Regions from separate parts of the Methylobacterium sp. 37f genome, predicted to be linked through region 2. Evidence: riboswitches for the same ligand, from Rfam matches in the RefSeq annotation. Region 2 holds a riboswitch; each other region holds the start of a gene.
The links. A riboswitch is a leader RNA that binds a small molecule or an ion and turns the genes downstream of it on or off. The one in region 2 is predicted to bind cobalamin.
Positions count from the first base shown of each region.

Region 1: linked by a shared signal. The riboswitch ahead of J7U37_RS18625 (TonB-dependent siderophore receptor) and the one ahead of J7U37_RS23980 (TonB-dependent siderophore receptor) in region 2 are both predicted to bind cobalamin.
Region 3: linked by a shared signal. The riboswitch ahead of J7U37_RS01760 (TonB-dependent receptor) and the one ahead of J7U37_RS23980 (TonB-dependent siderophore receptor) in region 2 are both predicted to bind cobalamin.
Region 4: linked by a shared signal. The riboswitch ahead of J7U37_RS05285 (CbtB-domain containing protein) and the one ahead of J7U37_RS23980 (TonB-dependent siderophore receptor) in region 2 are both predicted to bind cobalamin.

Region 1 covers NZ_JAGHKN010000031.1:56,410-62,290, forward strand. Annotated here, with positions in the region: gene J7U37_RS18615 (multicopper oxidase family protein) at 81-1,688, shown strand; gene J7U37_RS18620 (DUF2934 domain-containing protein) at 1,772-1,975, opposite strand; cobalamin riboswitch at 2,084-2,288, shown strand; gene J7U37_RS18625 (TonB-dependent siderophore receptor) at 2,771-4,885, shown strand; gene J7U37_RS18630 (PepSY domain-containing protein) at 4,885-5,881, shown strand, end outside.
Region 2 covers NZ_JAGHKN010000064.1:4,226-10,106, reverse strand. Annotated here, with positions in the region: gene J7U37_RS23985 (heparan-alpha-glucosaminide N-acetyltransferase domain-containing protein) at 1-768, opposite strand, end outside; gene J7U37_RS23980 (TonB-dependent siderophore receptor) at 768-2,876, opposite strand; cobalamin riboswitch at 2,986-3,185, opposite strand; gene J7U37_RS23975 (AAA family ATPase) at 3,282-3,776, opposite strand; gene J7U37_RS23970 (hypothetical protein) at 3,827-4,789, opposite strand; gene J7U37_RS23965 (ABC transporter ATP-binding protein) at 4,764-5,582, opposite strand; gene J7U37_RS23960 (iron ABC transporter permease) at 5,579-5,881, opposite strand, start outside.
Region 3 covers NZ_JAGHKN010000002.1:71,820-77,700, reverse strand. Annotated here, with positions in the region: gene J7U37_RS01790 (alpha/beta hydrolase) at 1-438, shown strand, start outside; gene J7U37_RS01785 (hypothetical protein) at 595-1,047, shown strand; gene J7U37_RS01780 (hypothetical protein) at 1,084-1,602, opposite strand; gene J7U37_RS01775 (hypothetical protein) at 1,934-2,368, opposite strand; gene J7U37_RS01770 (hypothetical protein) at 2,433-2,675, opposite strand; gene J7U37_RS01765 (hypothetical protein) at 2,918-3,508, shown strand; cobalamin riboswitch at 3,658-3,860, shown strand; gene J7U37_RS01760 (TonB-dependent receptor) at 3,966-5,881, shown strand, end outside.
Region 4 covers NZ_JAGHKN010000005.1:114,355-120,235, reverse strand. Annotated here, with positions in the region: gene cobN (cobaltochelatase subunit CobN) at 1-796, opposite strand, end outside; gene J7U37_RS05305 (DUF4349 domain-containing protein) at 813-1,727, opposite strand; gene cobW (cobalamin biosynthesis protein CobW) at 1,724-2,758, opposite strand; gene J7U37_RS05295 (DUF1636 domain-containing protein) at 2,755-3,231, opposite strand; gene J7U37_RS05290 (CbtA family protein) at 3,224-3,979, opposite strand; gene J7U37_RS05285 (CbtB-domain containing protein) at 4,007-4,183, opposite strand; cobalamin riboswitch at 4,256-4,449, opposite strand; gene cobU (bifunctional adenosylcobinamide kinase/adenosylcobinamide-phosphate guanylyltransferase) at 4,534-5,067, shown strand; gene cobO (cob(I)yrinic acid a,c-diamide adenosyltransferase) at 5,064-5,675, shown strand; gene J7U37_RS05270 (hypothetical protein) at 5,675-5,881, shown strand, end outside.

The sequences.
Region 1 (5,881 bases), on a different contig from region 2:
CCGGTTCGTTCGCGCAACGAACGGCCGCTGGATTGAATTCCAGCCGTCATGGGCGACCGCTTTATCGAAAGACCACCGACATGCAGCGGCGCACATTCCTGGCAGGTCTTGCAGGGGTCCTCGGAACCGGGCCCGCATCGGCTCAGATGAAGCACGACATGGGAGCCATGGGGGACATGGGACCCATGGGTGCCGGGGCCGGGCCGGGCGGCCCGTTGGCACCGATGGCCGGCACCGCGCCGGTCCTGCCGCAGGGGCAGCCGTTGAAGGAGCTGCCCCGGCTCCGCAACCGCTCGACCCGACCCGGTCGATTCGAGGCCACGATCGCGGCGCGCCCCGGCGTGGTCCGCTACGCGGAGGGCCTCGACACGCCGGTGCTGCTCTATGACGGCGGCCATCCGGTGATCGAGGCGCAGGAGGGCGACCGGGTCGCGATCACGTTCCAGAACGGCATTCCGGGGCAACCCTCCACGATCCACTGGCATGGGATGCCGGTGCCGTCCGACCAGGACGGCAACCCGATGAACCCCGTCGCGTCCGGGGCCGAACACGGCTACGCCTTCGACCTGCCCGAGGGCAGTGCGGCGACCTACTGGTTTCATCCGCATCCGCACGGCCTCACCGCCGAACAGGTCTATCGCGGCCTCGCCGGGCTCTTCCTGGTCAAGCCGAAATCCGATCCGATTCCGGCCGCCTATGGCGACACGGTCCTGATGCTCACCGATCTCCGGATCGCGGCGGACGGCACGATGCCGCCCAGCACGATGGTCGACCTGATGAACGGTCGCGTCGGCGACCACGTGCTCGTCAACGGCCAGAGCAATCCGGTGATGACGGTGGCGCCGGGCGAGAAGCGCCGCCTCCGGCTCGTCAACGCGACCAACGCGCGCTACCTGCGCCTGCGCTTCGCGGGCGCCCGCATGACCCTGATCGGCACCGATGGCGGCCTCGTCGAGGCGCCGGTCGCCGTCGACGAGGTGCTGCTCACCCCGGCCGAGCGGGTGGAACTCATCGTCTCCTTCGATCAGCCCGGCCCGGCCAAACTGACCACGCTCGCCTACGAGCGCGGCTGGATGGGACCGGGGGAGCCGAAGGAGGCGGGTAAGGTCCTGCTGACCGCGAACGTGGCGGGACGACCGGCGACGCCGCCACCGCCGCTGCCGAAGATGCTGCGGGCGATCGCCCCGCTCCAGGCCCCGGTCGTCACCCGCCGCTTCGTGCTGACGGAGGACATGGGCTCCATGGATCACGGTGCCATACCGGGCAGGGATCACGGTGCCATGCCGGGCATGGATCACGGTGGAACCGCGAAAGGCGGTGCCGCCTCCGCCAAGCCGCCCGGCAGCCACGACATGAAGTTCCTGATCAACAACAAGAGCTTCGACATGACCCGCATCGACGAGGTCTCGAAGGTCGGCCAGGTCGAACAATGGGACATCGTCAACCAGTCGGACATGGATCACCCGTTCCATGTCCACGGAACCCAGTTCCAGATCGTCGCCTACGAGAGGGACGGACAGGTCAGAACCCCGGGCTATCGCGCCTGGAAGGACACCGTGAACGTCGTGCCCGGCGAGACGGTCCGGCTCCTGCTGCGCCAGGACCAGCCGGGGCCGCGCATGTACCATTGCCACATTCTCGAGCACGAGGAACTCGGCATGATGGGCGTGCTCGACGTCCGATCCTGACGGTTTTCCGCCCCGGCAGGCGGCACGCGCCTCACCGCGGGCCTCGTCGGCCTGACCTCGCCCGAAGGCGAGCCATGCCAGCTTCACCGGGTGGTCGTGTCGGCCCCCGGCGGCGTCTCCGAGGCGGTCCGGTCGGCGGCCGGCTTGCGGCGGGCCTGCTCGGCGCGGAGTTCCCGCTCGGCCATCAGCCAGAACTCGACCTCGAAGCCTTCGGGACGGTGGTTGCGCTCCCAGATCTCGTGGGCGCGCTCGCGGACCCGTTCGAACGTGATCCCATCCTCGGACATCGTGCTTCTGCTCCTTCGTGACCGGCGATCGCAGGTGCGACCCCCGCCGCGGGGCCAACGCTCCCGGGAGCGAATCGTCCCCGTCGATTGACGCCGACGCCGGAAACCGCCTAGCTTCGGCGCGACGGTTCCTCGGATCGAGGATCAAAAGGGAACGCGGTGCGGGGCTCTGCCCCAACGCCGCGGCTGCCCCCGCAACTGTAAGCGGCGAGCCCATCATCAACACGTCACTGGGGGTTGCAAGCCTCTGGGAAGACGATGAGAGGGCGGTGACCCGCGAGCCAGGAGACCTGCCGTCAGTCGTGGTCACACGCGAAACGCATCGGGCGGGGTGTCCTGGTGGGTGTCGGGGCGTTCGCATGCGGCGAACGGACCGACCTCTTCGCGGTGACGTGCCACTCCGCGCGACCCGTCGCGTCAGCCGTCCCGTCGATGCCCGTCTGCGCCCGCGCGTCCCGCTCCCGTCCGCCTCGTCCGATCGCCCCGCGCGGTCCGGAGACGGCTGGCTTGCGGACAACGTCGCGTCCGGCACCACTCAGCGATTGTAACATTATAACATTCGCTTTAGCAGAGGTGGCTCGTCGGCCCTGGCCGATGCCCGCGCCCCTTCCCGGTTGTCCCATGGCCCTCGCCCAAATCCCGTCCCGATCCCCACGCGCCCGACGCGCACGGCAGGGCCAAGTCTTGCCCCTGATATCCTTGCCCCTGATATCCTGGCCCCCGATAACCCGCCCCCCGATATCCCGGCCCCTCACATCCTGGCCGCTCGCGGCCCTGCTCGGCGGCCTGCTGCCGATGCCGGCCGACGCCGCGCCCGGCGAATCCCACTCGGCCGTCACCCTGGAGACCCTGGAGGTCGCGGGCTCCGGGCGCGGCGGCCCGCCGCCCGCCGAGGGGCTGAACCTGCGCAGCTCGAGCCGCAGCGCCAGCCGCCTCGGCCTGACGCCCCTGGAAACCCCCGCCAGCGTCGACGTGATCGCGGGGGAGACCACGCGCCTGCGCGGCCAGAACACGGTGGCGGAGGCCGTCACCCAGAACGCCACCGGCATCACCACGGTGGCGGCCCCCGGCAACGGCAACGGCGCCTTCACGGCCCGGGGCTTCGCCGGCCCGAACTCGATCCAGCAGCTCTACGACGGCACCCGCCTGTTCGTCGGGGCGGGCACCGTCACCTTCCCGTTCGACACCTGGAACGTCGAGCGCATCGAGGTGCTACGTGGGCCGGCCTCCGTGCTCTACGGCGACGGCGCCATCGGCGGCGTGATCAACGTGGTGACCAAGAAGCCGGTCTTCACGCCCTTCAACGTGGCGCGCGCGGCCATCGGCTCGGATGGTCTGGCGCGCTTGGCCCTCGATTCCGGCGGTCCCATCGGGGAGGCGCTCGCCTACCGCCTCAACATCAGCGGCAACCGCGCCGCGGGCTGGATCGCGCCGGACGGCGACTTCCGCAATCTCGCGGTCTCGGGCGCCCTGACCCTGCAGGCGAATCCGGACCTCGCCATCACCCTGAGCCATGATTTCGGCTACCAGGAGCCGACGCGCTACTGGGGCACGCCGCTCATCGACGGGCGCATCCGCGATGCCATCCGGTTCAACAACTACAACGTCCGCGACGCCCAGATCCTCTGGACCGACAACTGGACGCAGCTGCGAGCGGAGTGGACGCCGAGCGCCGACATCACGATCCGCAACACCGCCTACCGGCTCCAGAGCCGGCGCCAGTGGCGGGACGTCGAGCAATACGCCTTCAACCGCGACACCGGGCGGATCGACCGCTCGGACTATCTCGAAATCTATCACAGCCAGGAGCAGATCGGGAATCGCCTCGACGCGACGATCCGGGGCACAGTGTTCGGATTCCGCAACGAATTCCTGGCCGGGTTCGACGTCAACGCCATCGCGTTCCGGCACACCAACAACTTCAGCTCCGAGGGCGGCGGCCTCACCACCAGCGTCGATCCCTTCGCCTATGACCCGGGTCTGTTCCCGGCCAATGGCCGCGCCACTCCGGCCTACGCCACCAACACTCGCCAGGCCTCGGTCTTCGCCGAGAACCGCCTGATCCTGTCCGATCAGCTCTCGCTGCTGGCCGGCATGCGCTACGACGCGCCGGTGCTGCACCGGACCAACCTCGTCACGGGCGCCGCCTTCGAGCAGGATTTCCAGGCGCTCAGCTACCGCTTCGGCGCCGTCTACAACCCGACCCCCCTGCTGGCGCTCTACGCCCAATACGCCACCGCCACCGATCCGGTCGGCAGCCTGATCTCGCTGTCGCAGAATCTGTCCGGTTTGAAGCTCTCCACCGGCGAGCAGGTGGAGGTCGGCGCCAAGGGCGTCGCCTGGAACGGCCGGGCCGAGTGGACCCTGGCCGGCTACCGCATCGTCAAGGACAATCCGATCACGCGGGTGCCGGGCGAGGCGGCGCTCGCGACCCAGGTCGGGCAGCAATCCTCCCTCGGCGTCGAGGCGGCCCTGAGCCTGCACCTGTTCGAGGCCTGGCGCATCGACGCCAACGTGGCCCTGCTTCACGCCCAGTACGACGCCTTCAACCAAAGGGTCGGGAGCGCAGTGGTCTCCTATGCCGGACGCCAGCCCATCGACGTGCCGGAGCGCGTCGGCAATCTCTGGGTCAATTGGGCCTTCGCCCCCGCCTGGGAGGCCCGGATCGGCCTGCAGCACGTGGGCGAGACCTTCAGCGACTTCGGCAACCAGGCGCAGCGCCCGGCCTACACCCTGGTCAATGCCGGTCTCGACCATCAGGTCACGCCGTCCTCGCGGCTGTCCCTGCGAGCCTACAACCTCTTCGACGAGATCTACGCGATCAGCGGCAACGCGGTGAACGGGGTCGGCACCAACTGGCTGCTCGGCCGCCCGCGCTCCTTCGAGGTGGCCTACAGCGTGCGGTTCTGATGCGGGCGCCTTCGACGCGGGCGCTCCTGAAGCCCGTCAAGCGCTGGCTGATCCTCGGCCATCGCTGGCTCGGCATCGTCACCGGGCTGTTCCTCGCCGCCTGGGTGCTGTCGGGGCTGGTGATGCTCTACGTGGCGTTCCCGGCCCTCACCGAGGCCGAGCGCCTGTCCCATCTCACGCCCATCGCCTGGGACCGGGTGCATCTCGGCCCCGACGCGGCCCTGGCCCGGGCCGGGCTCGACCCGCCCCCCGGCGGCCTCAGCCTGTCGATGCGGGGCGGGGCGCCGGTCTATCAGGTCACCACCCGCGACGGCGCGCGCCACGCGGTCTCGGCCGAGACCGGGCAGACCCTCGGCCCCATCGACGCGGCGGCGGCCGTGGCGTCGTTCGGGCCGGGCGCCACCGTGCGGGCGGTGCGGCGCGACCAATGGACGGTGCGGGACCGCTACGACCCTCTGCGCCCCTTCCACGTGGTGGCGCCGGGCGACGCGTCCGGCACCGAGCTCTACGTCTCGGCCCGCACCGGCGCGGTCGTGCTCGATACCACCCGCCGGGAGCGCCTGTGGAACTGGCTCGGGGCGATCCCGCACTGGCTCTACCCGACGCCCCTGCGGGCCCGGGCCGAGCTGTGGCGCGGCACGGTGCTGTGGGTGTCGGGGATCGCCATCGCGGGGGTGCTCAGCGGCCTCGTCCTGGGGATCTGGCGCCTCCGGCTGCGCCGGCCCTACGCCTCGGGGGTGACGCCCTATCGCGGCCTCGCGCGCTGGCACCACCTCCTCGGCACCCTCGGGGGCCTGAGCCTCCTCACCTTCGTGGCGAGCGGCTGGCTCTCGATGAACCCCAACCACTGGTTCTCGCCCCGCTCCCCGCCGGCACCGATGCGCGAGGCCTATGCCGGGCCTGTCCATCCCGTCGACCGCGCCGCCCTCGACGGCCTTGCTCTCGACGACCTTGACCGCGACGATAGGGCCCGACTCCACACCGTCGAGGTCCGGT
Region 2 (5,881 bases):
GTAGCCGTTCGCCAGACGCAGGACCATGAAAGCGACGAGCATCCCGCAGCCAAGGGCCAGAAACCGGCGCTCGCGGGTTTGCGCCGCTACGGTGGGCAGGAACCACGGGCCGATTGCGTAGCCGAGCACGATCACGCCGATCCACGGGAGCACCGGATAGGTCGTCTTGGCGACCAGCCCGAACGGCAACGCGATGACGTCGCGCTGGTGCAGCATCGCCCAGACCGCAAAAAACGGTTGGTCAGGCTGGAGGTGGATCGGGTCGAGGAGGTTGTGGCCACAGACGATCAGCAGTCCGACCGCGAGGAGGACCGTGCGTGGCAGACCGATCAGCACCGCCAGGACGGTCATGCAGACGCCTATGCACCAGATCACCTGTAGCCAGAGCGTTGGGCTGGCCACGCCCCAGTACAGTTCCGACAGGTAGAGGACCTCCAGTGCCATCAGAACAAGGCCACGCTTCAGCAGGTAGGCCCGCGTCTCCGACAGCGTGTGCCTCGTGCCGAACAGGAAGGCTGCCACACCGGTCAGCGCGATGAAGATGGGTGCGCACAGGCTGACGACGAGCCGTGCCAGGGCCACCGCCGGCAGGGCGGTCCGGGCATCGACCGGGTCGGCCACGGGCACGTGGAGGAACCAGGTCTCGCGCAGGTGGTCGAGGAGCATCAGCACCATCACCAGCCCTCGCAGGGCATCGATCGAGGCGATGCGGCTGGACACGGCCGGTGCGCAGGCCGACGCCTCAGGTTTTCCCGGACGCTCGCCCATCAGAACCGCGCCGTCATGCTGACGGTGACCCGCCGCGGCTCGCCGACGCCGACCCAGAAGGTGTTGTAGGAGCGCTCGTAATAGGTCTCGTCGAAAATGTTGTCGACGTTCAGCCCGAAGCGCAGGTTCTCGTAGCGGTAGTAGGCCAGCGCGTCCGTCAAGACGTAGCCCGGCAAGCGGAAGCTCTCGACGCCGCTGTCGCCGAGCCGCGAGCCGATGGCGCGGAACCCGCCGCCGATCCCAAAACCCTTCCAGTCGCCCGCCTGGACCTCGTAGATGCCGAGCAGCGAGCCGCTGTGGCGTGGAATGTTGAGCAGCGGTGATCCGACCCTTAGCACCTCGTCGCGGGTGACCGCCGCGTCGATGAAGGCGTATCCGCCAATCACCCGGAACTCGGGCGTGACCTGCCCAACCAGGCTGACGTCGAAGCCCTGGCTGCGCACCGCCCCGGCGGCGATCTGGAAGAAGAAGTCTGCCGGGTCGGTGGTGAGTACGTTCTCCTTCTCGATGTGGAAGGCGGCGGCCGTCACGCTGAGGCCGTCGAACAGGTCGAGCTTGGTCCCGACCTCGTAGGCGAACCCGGTCTCGGGCGCGAAGGGCCGGGACGCGCTGTCGAAGCCGGTGTTGGGGCGGAACGAGGCGGCGACGTTGCCGTAGAGCGCCAGGAACGACAGCGGCTGGTAGACGAGACCGGCCCGCGGCGAGAAGCCGGTGCGGTCCTGCTCGGTCCGTTCGTTCGCGACCTTGTCGCGGAAGGTCTGGTTGTAGAAGTCGGTGCGGTTGCCCAGCAGCAGCTTCCATTCCGGGCTGAGAGCGATCTGGTCCTGGAGGTAGACGGCTGTGTTGCCGACGTTCTCGCTGGCGCTGTAGCGGCGCGTGAACGGAGGCTTGGCCTGCCCGTAGACCGGGTTGAACAGGTCGATGGCGAAGGGGTCGAGACGCGGGGTCGAGCGCAGGAGGTTCTCGGTGCTGTTGTAGCGCTCGTGCTCCAGGCCGAGCAGCAGGGTGTGGGCGATGGGCCCGGTCTCGAAGCGCCCGACGAGTTCGGCCTGGCCGATGGCGACGCCCCAGGTGAAGTCGTGCTGGCGGAACTCGCGCAAGAGCGTGCGCCCGTCGTTGAGGATCCCGGTCGCGCCGGTCTGCAGGCCGGTGAGGCTTCCGGTGTTGAGGTGCGTGGCGACCCGCAAATGCCAGTCGGTGTTGAAGGCGTGCTCCAGCCGCACCTGCAGCAGCGCGCTCTCGGACACGGAATCGTCGCCCGGCTCGCCGAAGAAGCGTGAGCGCGGGACGAGGCCGAGGCGGTTGTTCACCGCGACGGTGCCGCGGTCGAAGGTCTGGCGGTTGCGCAGGTACTGCGCCTCGAACGTGATCTTGGTGTCGGGGGTGACCTGCCAGCTCACCACCGGCGCCAGGAGCACCCGGTCGCCGTCGACGAAATCTCGAAAGCTGTCCTGGCGGGCGAGCGCGCCGTTGAAGCGATAGAGCACGCTGCCGTCCTCGCTCAGCGCACCGCCGGCATCGACCGTGGTGCGGGCGGTGCCGAAGCTGCCGAACAGCGTGCCCATCTCGACGAAGGGGCGCGCTACGGGCTGCTTGGTCAGGATGTTGACGGTGCCCCCCGGATCGCTGCGTCCGTAGAGGGCTCCGGCCGGGCCCTTCAGGACCTCGATGGACTGGACGTTCTGGGTGTCGGGGGCGCCGTTGTAGCCGCGGGCGATGTTGAACCCATTCTGGAAAATGTCCTGGGTTGCGAAGCCGCGCACCGAGTACAGGGCGAGGTTCTGGGCGCCAAAATCGTTCTGTTTGCCGACCCCGGGCACGTAGTCGAGGGCGCGCTCGACCCGGGTCGCGGCGGTGTCGACCAGAACCTCCCGGGGCACCACGTCGACCTGCTGCGGCAGGTCGCGACGCGGCGTCACCGTCTTGGTGCCGCTGTAGAGGTCCGGCACCCGGTAGGTCGGCGTGGCGGTGAGGGTCCCCTCGACCGAGAGCGCGTCGAGCACCACGGCGGTCTCCTCAGAGCGCGCCCCCTGGGCTGCGACGGCGGTGGGGATCGCGCAGGACAAGGCCAGCACGGACATCAGCGGGATGGACGGTGAACGGGACACGTTGATGGGCCTCGGGCGACGGCAGTGGCACGTCACCGCGAACGAGGCCGAACCACGCGCAACGCGCATGCTTCCGCACCCGCCGGGGCACCCCGCCCAGCGTGTCTCGCGTGTGACCACGACTGACGGCAGGTCTCCTGGCTCGCGGGTCACTGCCCTTCACCGTCTTCCCGAGCGAGGCCGCTCAGTGACGTCAGTGGCGAAGGGCTCGCCGCTTACAGTTGCGGGGGCAGCCACGGCGTTGGGGCTACCCCCGCACCGCGTTCCCTTTTGATCCTCCGGGGAGGAACCGTCACGGCCGAGGTACCATGCCGACGCCCATGCCCGTCAACGGACCAAATGCAATGCACGAGGGGTTATGCCCTGCCGGCAACACTTGGGAAGACGGATCGCTCACTCCGTCCGTCAGGTCAGGACCTCGACCTGCTCCGGCGGCAAGCTACGCCACCAAGCGTCCGGGGATTGGAAAACCTCGTAGGTGAACCGGAGGACCTCATCCGGCTGGCGATGCGACGGGTCCACGCGACCGCGCTCCGCGTTGCGGGACTTGAGGACCTCCCACGGCACGTCGAACACTTTCCACTCCACAGTGAGCCCGTGTCCGGCGACGATCCCGAGCTCGCGCTCGAACACGGGTCTGGTGAGATGGGTGTCCGCCATCACCACGCTGAAGCCGTTCGTCAGGGCGGCATCCAGGGCTGCTTCCTTGACCCGGTGCAGGACTTCCCGGGCCGCATCGTCATGTGAGCCCTGCCTGAGTTCCCAGTAGACCTGTCGGTGCGGCGGCCAGAGGGTCTGCCGGAAGTCGTCGAGGGTGAGGTGAACCCAGCCGTCGAGAGGGTCGAAGCGGCGGGCGTAGGTCGTCTTCCCCGCGCCCGGGCAGCCGATCAGGCCGATCACCCTCTGGGGTGCTCCCGGACCATTCCTGCCGGGCACCGTCCGGGTCACGGTCAGGCCGTCGCCTCCGCATCCTCGTCGTCGCTCGCCGAGCCCTCGATGATCTCGCCGCGCAGGTAACGAGCCTGGGCCTCAGCGATGCGGCGTGCGCCCTGGGCGTGGCGGGTCGACACCGTGCCGCTGGGTGCCTCGGGCCCGCCGCGCTTGATCGCCACGAGTTCCGGATCACCCCAATGGTCGAGCATCGCCTGGAACGCTTCGTAGCGGCCGGTATCGAAGGCGATGCGGTCGCCCATCATGTCCTTGTAGGGATGGGCTGGGTGCAGGCCGGCGCAGGGGACCCAGCCCGCCGGGATTGGCGTCGTGGCGGCATGGGTCCGACCGCTGCGCAGGAGCTTGGGCAGCACGTGCGTGTGCGGACCCTCGGGGCTGGTGCCGCCGGACCCGGGGATCGGGGCATAGACCTCGACGCGTCCGACCCGCGCCAGGAACACCCGGTGCGGGCTCATGGCGACGAGATGCGGCCCGATGGGGTTGGCGTGGTCGAACAACGGCATGCCGACGCCGGCGCGCAGCCGCTCGACGGCCTCCGGATCGCGCACCCGCACGCAGGCATCCACGGCGAGAAGGCCGAGACCGAGGTCGAACAGGATGCCGTCGCGATCCTCGACCCGGGCGGCATTCCGGTCGGGCCCGAGTTCCGTCACCACGGTCCTGCGGTTCATCGCGCATGTCGCTTCCGGCAGGCAAAGCGCGACCGCGTGGTTCCAGCCCGAGGCGACCGCGGTCTCGTAGGCGATTGGCCTCAGGTCGGAACTCGGGGTCAAGGCGATGGCCCCGCGCGCGGTCGCAAGTCCCAGGCGATCGTCAGGGAGGGCCAGGACAGGCTCGTCCGGATCGCGCATGAACTCCGCGATGGCACCGAAGCTGCCGAGGCTCCAGGCCGTGGTCGGATCGGCCAGTGCACCGTGCAGAAGGGCGACGGTGGCATCAGGGCTGTTTGGGGAAGGCTGCATCGATGTCCTCCGGATGTGGCCCTGAACGGCTCCAGGGCAGGATATAGGCGGTTCCGTCCGGTCCGGCCCCACGGCAGGCCGTGACGCCGAACGCATCGGCGAGCAGCTGGTCCGTCAGGGCGACGTCCGGGCGTCCGTCGGCGACGAGGCGTCCCGCACCCAGAACCACGATCCGGTCGCAGAACCGGGCCGCGAGGGAGAGGTCGTGCAGGACGGCGACGACGCCGGTGCCGGCCATGGCCACGCTCCGCAACAGCGTCATGGCGTCGAGCTGATGGGCCGGGTCGAGAGCGGTGATCGGTTCATCGGCCAAAAGCCACTCCGCTTCGACGGCGAGCGCCCGCGCCAGCAAGACGCGCATCCGCTCGCCCGAGGACAGGGTCGGTTCGGTCCGCCCGGCGAAGCGCGCGACGTCGGTCCGTGCCATCGCTCGGTTTATTGCGGCATGATCGGTGCCATCGAGGCCACCGAACGGGCGTCGATGCGGCAGCCTGCCGAGGGCGACGAGGTCACGCACCTGCATCGGCCAACCGGCCCCCGCGCCCTGGAAAAGGACCGCGATGCGCTTGGCGCGCGCGTCGCGGGAGATGCCCTTGAGCGGCATACCGTCGAGATCCACGCGGCCCTTGGTCGGTGCGACCAAGCCTGCCAGGGAGCGCAGGAGGGTGGTCTTGCCGGCGCCGTTCGGGCCGACCAGACCGACGAGGACCCCGCGTTCCAGGGACAGGGTGACATCCGACAGGATGGCACGCCCGCCGAGGCGGACATCGAGGGCTGCGGTCGCGAGGCTCATGCGCCGCGCCCTCGCTCACGCAGGAGGAGCACGATCAGGAACGGTGCCCCAACGAGCGCAGTCACCACACCGAGCTTGAGTTCCGGGCGCGTCGCCAGGAGACGAACGCCCAAGTCCGCGGCAAGCACCAGGGCGGCCCCGGCGAGGCCACTCGGCCACAGGCTGGCACCAGGGCGTGCGCCGACCAGCGGTCGCACGAGGTGGGGCACCACGAGGCCGACGAAGCCGATGGCGCCGCTGACGGCCACGCCGCTGCCCACGGCCAGCGCTGCGCCGGTGACGAGGCGTAGGCGAACCGA
Region 3 (5,881 bases), on a different contig from region 2:
GAATCCAATCCCGGCGGCTTGCCCCTCGCCGTCTTCGACGGCTTTCGCGCCGCGCTTGCGGCCAACCGGGCGCAGTTCTACCGCGACGTGCCGGAAGGCCCGTTCTACGGCTTCAACCGGGACGGCGCGAAGGTCTCGCCCGGCGTGATCGACAATTGGTGGCGCCAGGGCATGATCGGCGGTGCCAAGGCCCAGTACGATTGCATCAAGGCGTTTTCCGAGACGGATTTCACCGAGGATCTGAAGGCGATCGCGGTGCCGGTCCTGGTGATGCACGGGACCGACGATCAGATCGTGCCGATCGCCGATTCGGCGATGCTCTCGCACCCCCTCCTGCAGCAAGGCACGCTCAAGACCTATGAGGGCTTGCCGCACGGCATGTGCACGACGCATCCCGAGATCATCAACCCGGATCTGCTGGCCTTCGTGCGCGCCTGAGGCCATCGGGCGAGCCACGCCGCGAGACCTCGCCACCTGTCAGGGGGCCTTGCCGACCTGCCAGGGGGCCTTGCGGCGTGCCGCCGCAAACCGGAACTCGCGGACTCCCGCGGCCCTTTCCTCGATATCCAACACGGAACGGTCGGGGTCAGTCACATGCGCTATGGTTTGCTCGGATTGAGCGCGCTCGCGGTCACGTCATTCGCCACGGGGGTCTTCGCGCAGAGCAAGCCGTTGCCGCCCGCCTCCTCCGATGTGATGCCGCCCGTCGAACTCACCATCCGGATGGAGGGGGGCAAGCCCGTCTGCGCGCCGGCCGAGCTGAAGCTTCCGGCCAACACCAACGTCGAACTCCACATCGTCAGTCAGGCGGCCGAGCCCGTGACGATCACGGCCCCGGGGCAGTTCGAGAACGCGAACGTGCTGCACGCCGATGGCGATCTCGTCCATGTGGCGAGCGAGAAGGGCTATCTCGTCAAGCAGAACGGCAAGGGCGTTCTGCGCATCCGCACGCTCAAGGCCGGGCAGGAAACCTATGCCTGCACCAGCAACCGCAACCAGAAGGCCCCCTTCGAGGGCAAGCTGGTCCTCACCGATCCGGCGGGATAGCGCGCGAACCGGGCCGCCTGAGACGCGCCGGCGGGATCACAGCGCTTCGACGGACATCCGGAAGCTGTCGAAGATCGCGTTCAGGTCTGTGGCATAGCGGGTCCCGCCCTTGGGGGAGGCCCAGACGCTGACGAGGAGTTGGCGCTTGTTCGGGTCCTTCGGCGAGACCGCGACGTAGCGCAGAAGGGTTGGTTTGCCTTCGTAGGTCGCGGGAACGTCCGTGATCTTGAGGAAATAGGTCGGAAAGTCCTTCTCCTCGATATTCGCTTCGCCGGTGACCGTGACGCCCCGGCGTTTGAAGTCGCTCTCGTGTTCCGCGAGGAGCTCCTTCAGCTCGGCCGGCCTGAAGCTCTCGAACCAGACGAAGACCTCCGCGTCGGACGTCTTGGCCTGGATGCCACGCTTGATCGCCGAGGATGTCCAGCCGGCCGGGAGGTCCACCGTGACCGGTGGTTGTCCGGGGACGACGGTGACGGGGTTGGCGATCGCGACGGCGCCCATCAGCAGGACGGCGAGGGAGGCCACGCTGGCGGATTTCGGCAGGCTTGTTGTCACGGGCTCACTCCAGGGCAAGGTCAGGCTCTGTGTAAAGCATCGCCGAGACGGGCGCTTCTGTATTTTTGCTGAAAAAATCCTCCGGATCGGAGTCTATTCGGTTGAATGTGAACTGAGATTAATAAAAAGACCGATAAGTCTTGCGCTCGGACGAGGCTGAGCAGATTTGGTCATGGAATCAAATCGAGCGGCATTGTCGGTGGAGCACAAGGTATCGCGGCGGCCGATCCGGTCCTCGATCAGGGGACAAACCGTTCCGCACCGGAATCCTCGTCTTGACGTCCTGTCGCGCTGTCTGATGTCCTGTTCGAAACCAGCCGTTCCGCGCGTTTCAGGGGCTGGGATACGGGCCGCGAAACAGGTCGCCCAACGCTTTGCGCCGGAACAGGGTGCGCCAGCGCCGGAGTTGATGCTCCGGTCGGTCGTGGTTGATGTGGCAGCGCTGGCAGAAGGCCGCGAGGTTCTTCGCGGCGTTGTTCGCCGTGTCGTGGTCGCGGTGGGCTGTTGCCAGGACCACGCGCGTCGTCCGCACGGTTCCCAGCACGTCATCGATCCCGACCGCGAGGCAGACGAACCGCCCTGCCCCATCGCGCCAGGCGCTGGCATCGTCGTCCCACCAGCGCCCATCGCCGAGATGGAAGACCCGCCGGCCATGCGGCCGTCCGCAGGACTCGCACCGACCCCGCGCGCGGGTGAACCGGATGACGGCCGACAGTTCGGGCCAGTCGATCGGATAGAAGAAGCGATGCTCGCGACGGATCGGCATGGTCGGCAATGGTCACGGCACGATTGGCGCTGGCAAGCGCCGGCTTCAACCGGCGGCGCTGAATTCAGCCGGAATGGCTGGAGGGCGCCTGCCACTGCACGCCGGCATGCTCGCGGATGTCGCCCGCCGCGCTGCCGGTGTCGGCGTCGCTGGCCCAGCCGCTCGGCTCCGCCACGTCGAGGATCTCGTCGTCCGGATAGGCGGCTTCGAGAAACAGCCTGGCTTCGCCCTCGGCGGCGGCCCGCACGGTCACCAGCGGTTTGGGTCCCTCGGCGGTCCTGATGTTGGCGATGAACAGCTTCGTCATGTCCGATGTCTCCCGGCGGTGATGACCGCTCACAGAGGGCGGTGACGGGCGAACAGCAAGAGGGCCGGCATCGATCGGCCGATCGCGGGGGCGAGCGCCCGCGCCGCCTCGGTGACCGAGACCGGGGTCCCCGCGGGATCGGGCCGGGCACTGGATCGTCAACCACGGCGTGCATTCCGCCACCGAAACTCGCGGATCGTCTCAACCAGACCGAAACCTCCGGGCGCCATGCTGTCCGGCGGATGATCGCCCCACGTCGCGCGATCGCGCTTGGATGGGGCCTGAGCCAGATTTCCAGACGTCGCTTCTTTCTCCAACGGGTTTCCTGCCGGATTTCGGGCCAAGCCCTGAGGCCGCTGGCCGTCGACGCCGAGTTCACCCGCGACAACGTCGACACGGCCTGTCAGGCCCTGTCGTTGAAGCTGGTGAACCTCGTCGAGGAGGACGACGAGGGCAGCTATGTCTTCCGCCTGACGCGGCCGGGCCTGCTTCTCCTCAACGGCCAGATCGAAGCGGCCGCTGCCCTGATCGACCAGGGCTTTGGTTTGCGCCGGATCAAGACACCGCCCCTCTGGGGCGCGCTCGGCAGCAAGCTCCGTCCGGGCGGACCCGGCATGTCCCTCAAGGGCAGCGGTCCGAGGGCCTACGCCACCCAGTTGATCGTGGCGGTCGCCTCCGGACACGCGATCGTCGCCGGTGACGTCGTCCGGGGCAATGCCAATGGCCCCCGCACCTGGCTCGAGGACGAGCCGGCGCCCCGCGCCGAACGCCAGATCGGACCCTCGCCGCTGCGAAGCTGGAGCCCGGATCAAGATCGGGATCGCCCGCTCTGATCGGAGGGGTGGCCGCCCATCCAGCCTTCACCCGGCCTGTCCCCGACCCCCCGGCGCTGGGCTCGGCCCTGGCTCGGCCTGGGCTGTCGCACAGGGAGCACAGGACGCCGATTTCCCGCGCGTTCGATTGACGCTGTCGGGCTTCGTCTGGTCTTCTGGCCTCGGACGGTTCCTCGGATCGAGGATCAAAAGGGAACGCGGTGCGGGCGAGAGCCCAACGCCGCGGCTGCCCCCGCAACTGTAAGCGGCGAGCCCATCATCAACACGTCACTGGGTGCCCCGGCACCTGGGAAGACGATGAGAGGGCGGTGACCCGCGAGCCAGGAGACCTGCCGTCCATCGTGGTCACACGCGAAACGCATCGGGCGGGGTGTCCTGGTGGGTGTCGGGGCGTTCGCACGCGGCGAACGGACCGACCTCGTCGCGGTGACGTGCCACAGACGTCGCCCGAGGTTTCATGTCGCCCGCTCCGTCACGGCCCCCCTACCGAACGCTCCTTCTGGTCTCCTGTGCCGGCCTGGTGCCTTACGGCGCGCAGATCCGGCCGGTCTTTGGCCAGGCGGCCGAGGCGAACCTGGCTGAACTCTCGGTCACGGCGGAGGCATCGGCGCCGCCCGGAACCGGACCGGTCGCGCAGGCGGGCTTCGTCGGCGGCGTCACCGGCATCGGCGGCGGTCTCAGGCCCGTCGATGCGGCGAGCGCGGGGGTGATATCGGGTGCGCAGATCAACAGCCGCCCGATCACCCGACCGGGAGAGGTGCTGGAAAGCGTGCCCGGTCTCATCGTCACCCAGCATTCCGGGGAGGGGAAGGCCAACCAGTTCTTCCTGCGCGGGTTCAACCTCGACCACGGCACCGACATCGCGCTGTCGATCGACGGCATGCCGGTCAACATGCGGACCCACGCCCACGGACAGGGCTATGCCGACCTCAACTTCCTGATCCCGGAACTCGTCGGCGCGGTGGAGTTCCACAAGGGTCCCTACTTCGTGCGCGATGGCGACTTCGCCTCGGCCGGTTCGGTGCGGATCGACTATCTCGACAAGACCGACCGCAACCTCGCCCTGACCTCCTTCGGCAGCTTCGGCTACAAGCGGGCGCTCACCATCGCGTCGGCACCGCTCGGGCAGGGCACCCTGCTGGTGGCGGGCGAGGCCCAGACCTATGACGGCCCCTGGGACGTGCCGGACCGTCTGGCCAAGCTCAACGGCGTCGTCCGCTACAGCCAGGGCACGGCCCTGGACGGCTTCGCCCTGACGGGCATGGCCTACTGGGCCCGGTGGAACGCCACCAACCAGATCCCGGAGCGCGCCGTCGCGGAGGGGATCATCGGCCGCTTCGGCACCCTGAACCCCACGGATGGCGGCGACACCAGCCGTTTCTCGCTCTCCGGACGCTGGAGCCGGACGAGCGACGCCGGCATCACCCGGGCGAACGCCTACGTCATCCGCTATGGGATGAACCTGTTCAACGACTTCACATATTTTCTCAACGATCCGGTCAGCGGCGACCAGTTCCGCCAGCGCGACAGCCGGGTTCTGGGCGGCGGCGAGATCAGCCACACGGTCCAGGGCGACCTCTTCGGGTTGCCGATGGAGACCGAAATCGGGCTTCAGACCCGCACGGACTCGATCCGCGTCGGCCTGTTCAACACCACCGCGCGGCAGGTCCGCTCGACGGTGCTGGACGACCGGGTGCTGGAGGCGAGCGCCGCCCTCTACGTCGAGAACCGGGTGCGCTGGACCGATTGGCTGCGCACCAGCATCGGTGTCCGGGCCGACGGATTCACCGCCGATGTCCGCTCGGACACGCCGGCCAATTCCGGCACGGCATGGGACGGCATTGTCAACCCGAAGCTCGGCCTCGTGCTCGGTCCGTGGTTCGAGACCGAGCTGTTCGTGAATTACGGCGGCGGCTTCCACTCCAACGACGCCCGCGGCGTCACCGCCACGGTCGATCCGACCAGCCCGCTCTTCAACATCCGCCGCTCGCCCTTCCTCGTGCCCTCGACCGGCTCGGAGATCGGCCTGCGCAACCGCAGCATCGCCGGGCTCGAGACCGCCGTCGCCCTGTTCCAACTCGATTTCGCCTCCGAGAACCTGTTCCAGGGCGACAGCGGCACCACCGAGCCGAGCCGCCCCACCCGCCGCTTCGGCATCGAGTGGACCAACCGCTACGCCGTAACGCCCTGGCTCTCGTTGGAGGGCGACCTGACGGTCACCAACGCCCGCTTCTCGGACCGGGACCCGATCGGCAACCGGGTGCCGGAGGCGCCGACCACCATCGCGTCGGCCGGATTCACCTTCGGTGCGGGTCCCGGCTGGTTCGGTTCGATGCGCTTTCGCTACTTCGGGCCGCGTCCGCTGATCGAGGA
Region 4 (5,881 bases), on a different contig from region 2:
GCGCGGCGATCGCCGCCCGCAGAGGCTTCGTCGCGGCCGGGTCCTTCAGGCTCGACACCGCCACGGCCATCACGGCGAAGCCGCGCGCCTGGAGCGCTGCACCGAGCGCGGCAATCGGCACGGTGTCGCCGGACAGGACGCTAGAGCGATAGACCACCAGCAGCGCCAGTGGCGCCTCGGCCGGAAGGGCCTGGAACGGCCGCCCGGCCGCGAGCGCCTGTGCGTCGTCGACGGGACCGCAGCCGGGGCATGCGACGAAGCCGCGCGGCAGGGGGAGCGGCGGCTCGACCGGCCCGGCCGATCCGATCTCGGCGGCGAGGCGTCCGATCAGGCGGCGCAGGTTTTCCGCGCCGCCGGCCCGGAAATAGCCGTCGAGGTCCGGAGCCAGGTCCGGCCGGGTGGAGAAGCCGTCGAGGCGGGGGTCGGGCCGGTCGTCGCCCGGCAGCACCACCAGGATCACGTCGTTGGCGCGGGCGGCCGCGCTCGCGCGCTCGATGCCGTAGCGCCAGTAATCGAGGCCGCCGAGGCAGCGGATGACGACGATCTGCGCCTTGGCGATCACCGCATCGACGTAGAGGTCGACCGACATCGGGTGGCGCAGCTTCGCGAGCTTGGCCAGCCGCAGGGTCGGCGCTTCGGGCGAACCCGCCGGAAAGGTTTTCGCGAAGGCCTGACCCATGCCGAACAGGTCGGAATCGGTGAAGGACAGGAAGACGATGTCGCCCGGCGCCTGACCGAGATCGACCGCGGCTTCACCCTCGTCGAGGGAGACCGTATCGATGCGGATCAGGTGCATGGCGGGTGCCGCGGCCTCATGGCCGCTCCTCCGACAGGGGCCTGCGCAGGCCGCCGCGACGGCGGCGGCGCAGGCGCCAGAGGCCGCGCAACAGAAGCACCGCGAGAGCGACGAGGGGGAGCCAGGGCAGGCTCCAGATGGCGAAGAGCAAGGCCGCGCCGGCACTCGCCCCGAAGATGGTGCCGGCCCTGGCCCAGGCCTCCTGCAACGGAGCGAGGGGACCTGCGCGTGCCTGGTCGGCCTGGAACGAGAGCGCGATGAGTTCGGTCTCGACGCGCCGCTCGAGGCCGCGCTGCTTGGCCTCGTCCTCCTCGATCTGCGCTTGAACCTGGGCGATTTCTTGCGCGATCCGGATCAGATCCTCGATGCGGGTGTCGGGTTTCGCGGCCAGGGCGTCGAGGCGTTCGCGGTAGGCTTTGCGCTGGGCGAGCCGCCGCACGCCATCCTCGATCGTCGGAGTCAGGTCGTCGGCCCGGGTCGCCTGGCGCTGCAGGATGACATCGCTCGCCTGCTCCCCCGGAAGGGGCGCCGTAACGAAGGCGAGGTAGGCCGCGACCGCGCTGTGCGGAAGGCGGATGTCGAGCTTTGCGGAGGGACGCCCGGACGGGCGTGAACTCTCGCCGAACGAAGCCGATATCAGGGTGCAGTCGAGGACCGTGTCGGTCACGCAGCGGTCCCGCGCCGCCGCGAAGTGCGCGCCGACGCGATCCGCCGGAAGATCGATGGTCAGTTCGTGGGTATAGGCGAGCTTGACCGCGGTTCGGGGCGCCGGGGATGCGGCGCTCACCGGTGCGCCGGCGGGCGTGTCCGACCGCCTGGCATCCCGGCAGCCCCCGATTCCGAGCAGGGCCGCGAGACCGAGGGCGGCGAGCGGCAGCCGCCGCCGGCGGAGCCCGGCCGGGACGGGCCGCAGGGCCGCGCGGCGATTCATCCCGCCAGTGCCTCGGCGACGGCGCCCTGGTCGAAGCCCTTCAGGCCGATGACGACGAGGCGGCCGTCCCGCGGCTCGGAGGCTTTCCAGGGCCGGTCGTAATGATGGCTGATCCGCGCGCCGACGCCCTGGACCACGAGGCGCATCGGCTTGCCGGTGACCTCGGCGAAGCCCTTGATGCGGAGCACGCCCGCGGTCTCGGCGGCGCGGGCGACGCGGATCGCCAGATCCTCGGCGGTGGCGGCGGACCGAACCGGGAGGGCCACCGAGTCGAAATCGTCGTGGTCGTGGTCCTCGCCCTCACCGTGATGGGAGGGGCGCGCGTCGAGGTCGTCCTCGGCTGCAGCCTCGAGACCCAGGATCACGCGCGGGTCGAGGCGGCCGTGCTCGGCCTCGACCATCTTAACCGCGCGGGGCAGGTGCCCGAGCACCTCGGCCCGAACCTTGGCGCGCCCGGCCTCGTCGAGGAGGTCGGCCTTGTTCATCACCACGAGGTCGGCGCAGAGGAGCTGGTCCTCGAACACCTCTTCCAGCGGGTTGTCGTGGTCGACGCTGGCATCGTCGGCGCGCTGGGCGGCCAGAGCCGCCGGATCGTCGGCGAAGAAGCCGGCCGCCACGGCCGGTCCGTCGATCACCGCGACCACGCCGTCCACCGTCACCCGCGAGCGGATGGCCGGCCACTGGAACGCCTGGACGAGGGGCTTCGGCAGGGCGAGGCCCGAGGTCTCGATCAGGATGTGCTCGGGCGGATCGGCCCGGTCGAGGAGCTTGTTCAGGGCCGGCACGAAATCGTCGGCCACGGTGCAGCAGATGCAGCCGTTGGCCAGTTCGACGATGTCCTCGTCGCCGCAGCCCTCGATGCCGCAGGCCGCCAGGAACGAGCCGTCGAAGCCTATATCGCCGAACTCGTTGACGATGATCGCGAGGCGGCGGCCGTTGGCGTTCTCGACGAGGTGGCGCACCAGCGTGGTCTTGCCGGCTCCGAGGAAGCCCGTGACGATCGTGCAGGGAATCTTGGCGACAAGAGTCATTCGGCGGCGTCCGGATGGGGGGGCGCCGCGACGGGCGGCGGGAATGTGGGCGGGAGCGGCGGCGGGAACGGCGGAATACGGGCGACGACGCCCTTGCGGAATTCCTGCGGCCGGGCCTTCCACGGTACGATGCCGTCCGGCGTCTCGGCATAGAGCGCGACGCCGTCCAGGATGATGCCGGCCGAGGCGACCGGATCGAGGTCGCCGTAGACGTAGGTCCAGCGCCCCTGCGACGCGACCGCCACCGTGCAGGGCCGCTTGCACACCGAGAGGCACTCGACGCTCTCGACCGTGATGCCCGGATGACCGCCCGCGCTCACCGCCTCCTGGAGGGCGGCGAGCAGGCGCGCCCCGGCGCGTGGCTCGGAAACGTCCCCGGCCGCCCGGCAGGTGGCGCAGACGTAGAGCGTGACGGCGGCGCTGTCCGTCCGAGGCGAGTCTTTGGGTATCTGATCCTGCAACTGGTCAGGCATGGGCCGTCCGGGCCTTGCCGAACAATCCCCAGGCCCAGCCATAGGCCAGCCCGATCACGGCCCAGAACACGAAGGCGATGCCGAGCGAGCGTGCGGCGAACTGCGCCGCGTAGGCCGCCGGCAGGTTCGAGGCGGCGTGGCTGGTCTCCGGCGCGCCCGCGAGATGGGGGGCGACCAGGAGCACGATGCCCCCCGCGATGGTGATCGGCGCGCGCCGGATCGCGATGAGGTACAGCCCCATGGCGGTGGCGAGCGCCGTCATCACCCACCAGAACTGGCGGTCGGCGAGCGGCGCCGCCGCCATGCCGGGCAGTTCCGGCGCCAGCCCGAGAGCCGGTGCCAGGGCCACCGCGAGGAACCCCCCGATGGCGAAGCGCAGGCCGGTCTCGGGGCTGGGCTCGCGGTTGCAGGCGAACAGCACGGCGCCGAGCAGCAGCGCGTAGCCGACGCCGCCCACCAGGGTGGCCAGCGCCGTGAAGGCCATGCGCGGCAGGCCGGGGCCCGGCTGCCAGTCGGGCGCGACCTCGCCGCCCGCGACCGACGGGTCCTTGGTGCCGTGATCGTGACCGCCGTGGACGCGCACGATCAGGGAGGCGGGCGACAGGCGTGCGGAATCTGCCGAGGCCTGCGTCTCGTAGCGCTCGGCCGCGATGATGAGCGGCGAGGTGAGCGCGAGCTGCAGGCCCGTCGCGACCACAGCCGCGAGGAAGCCGGCGACCAGGGCCGCCGACACGAGCCGGATGATCATGGGGGTGTCTGCCTTAGGCGGAGGCGCTCAGTGGCAGGGGAAATTCTGGCTGTGGCGGAAGTCGTGCGCCGCATTGTGCAGCGCCATCGCGGGGGCGAAGCCCGCCATGAACACGAGGCCGAGGCCGAGGAAGGCTGCCACGAGCACGGCGCCGAGACGCTCGTTGGTGCGGGTGCCGGTCAGGACGAGGGTGTTGGTCGACATCGGTTCATCTCCTGGCCGCCCCGCCGGCGGCCGTCACGGATCGATCGGGTGGACGGAAGGTCCACGCTCGATGGCAGGTCCACTCTCGGCGGCAGGTCTCCTGGCTCGCGGGTCGCTGGTCCTGCCGCCTTCCCGGATCGCTCCAGTGGCCGATGGCAGTCCCGTCTCCGCTCACAGTTGCGGGGGCAGCTGCGGTTTCAGGGTCGCCCCCTCACCGCATTCCCTTTTCACCCCGTCGCCGGGGCACCGTCCGATCCACGCTTCTACGCGGTTGCCGTCGCGCTGACAACGCGGCCCGGATCGGATTCCGGCCTTTGACCCGGGGGCTCGATTTCGGGCACAGGAGGCCCATGCCGAACCTCCCTCCCAGACTGACCCTCGTGCTCGGCGGCGCGCGCTCCGGCAAGAGCGCCCATGCGGAGGGGCTGATCGAGGCCTGTCCCGCCCCCTGGCTGTACCTCGCCACGGCGCAGGCCTGGGACGACGAGATGCGCGACCGCATCGCGCTCCACCGGAAGCGCCGCTCGGCCGACTGGATCACCCGGGACGTGCCGATGGACCTGGCCGGGGCGGTGGCCGCTGCGCCCGGGCCGGTGCTGGTCGATTGCCTCACCCTCTGGCTCACCAACCTGATCCTGGCCGAGGCCGACGTGGAGGCCGCCACCGCCGCGCTGCTGGCGGCCTGCGCGGCGGCGCCCGGCCCGGTGGTGCTGGTCGGCAACGAGGTCGGGCTCGGCATCGTGCCAGACAACGCGCTGGCCCGCCGGTTTCGCGATGCCGCCGGGCGGCTGCACCAGCGCCTCGCGCGGCAGGCCGACCACGTCGTCTTCCTGGTGGCGGGCCTGCCCCTGATCGTGAAACCCCAAGCCGGAGCCACCCCATGACGGACGCCGTGAACGACGCCGAACGCCATCGCGAAAAGATGGAGAAGCGCAAGGCGGTGCAGGACGCCGAGGTCGCCGGCAAGACGATCGAGAAGGGGCTTCTCATCGTCAACACCGGTCCCGGCAAGGGCAAGACCACGGCGGCCCTCGGGCTGATGCTGCGGGCGCTGGGCCATGGCTGGCGCGTCGGCGTGGTCCAGTTCATCAAGGGCGCCTGGGACACGGGCGAGAAGCACGCGCTCCAGGTCTTCGGGGACCGGATCGACTGGCACACCCTCGGCGAGGGTTTCACCTGGGAGACTCAGGACAAGGCCCGCGACATCGCCGCCGCCGAGCACGCCTGGGCCAAGGCCCTCGACCTGATGGCGGATCCGACGATCCGTCTCGTGGTGCTGGACGAGCTCAACATCGCGTTGCGCTACGATTACCTGGACCTCGATGCAGTGGTGGCGGCCTTCCAGGCGCGCCGGCCCGACCTCCACGTCATCGTCACCGGCCGCAATGCCAAGCCGGCCCTTATCGAGGCCGCTGACCTCGTCACCGAAATGGGCTCCGTGAAGCACCACTTCGCCGCCGGGGTGAAGGCCCAGGTGGGCATCGAATTCTGATGCGCTTCGCCCTCAGCCCGGTCGGGCTCCTTATCCTGTCGGGCATCCATCCGGCCTGCGCCGAAACCGCGCCGGCCTGGCCGGCCAGCTATCTCGGCCGCGTCGAGGCCCTGGCGGTGGTGGAGGGCCTGAACGCCCGGCTGCTCGCCAGCCGCTCCGCCACCGCGACCCTCGAAGGCTGGTGCGCCGAGCACGGCATGGCCGCG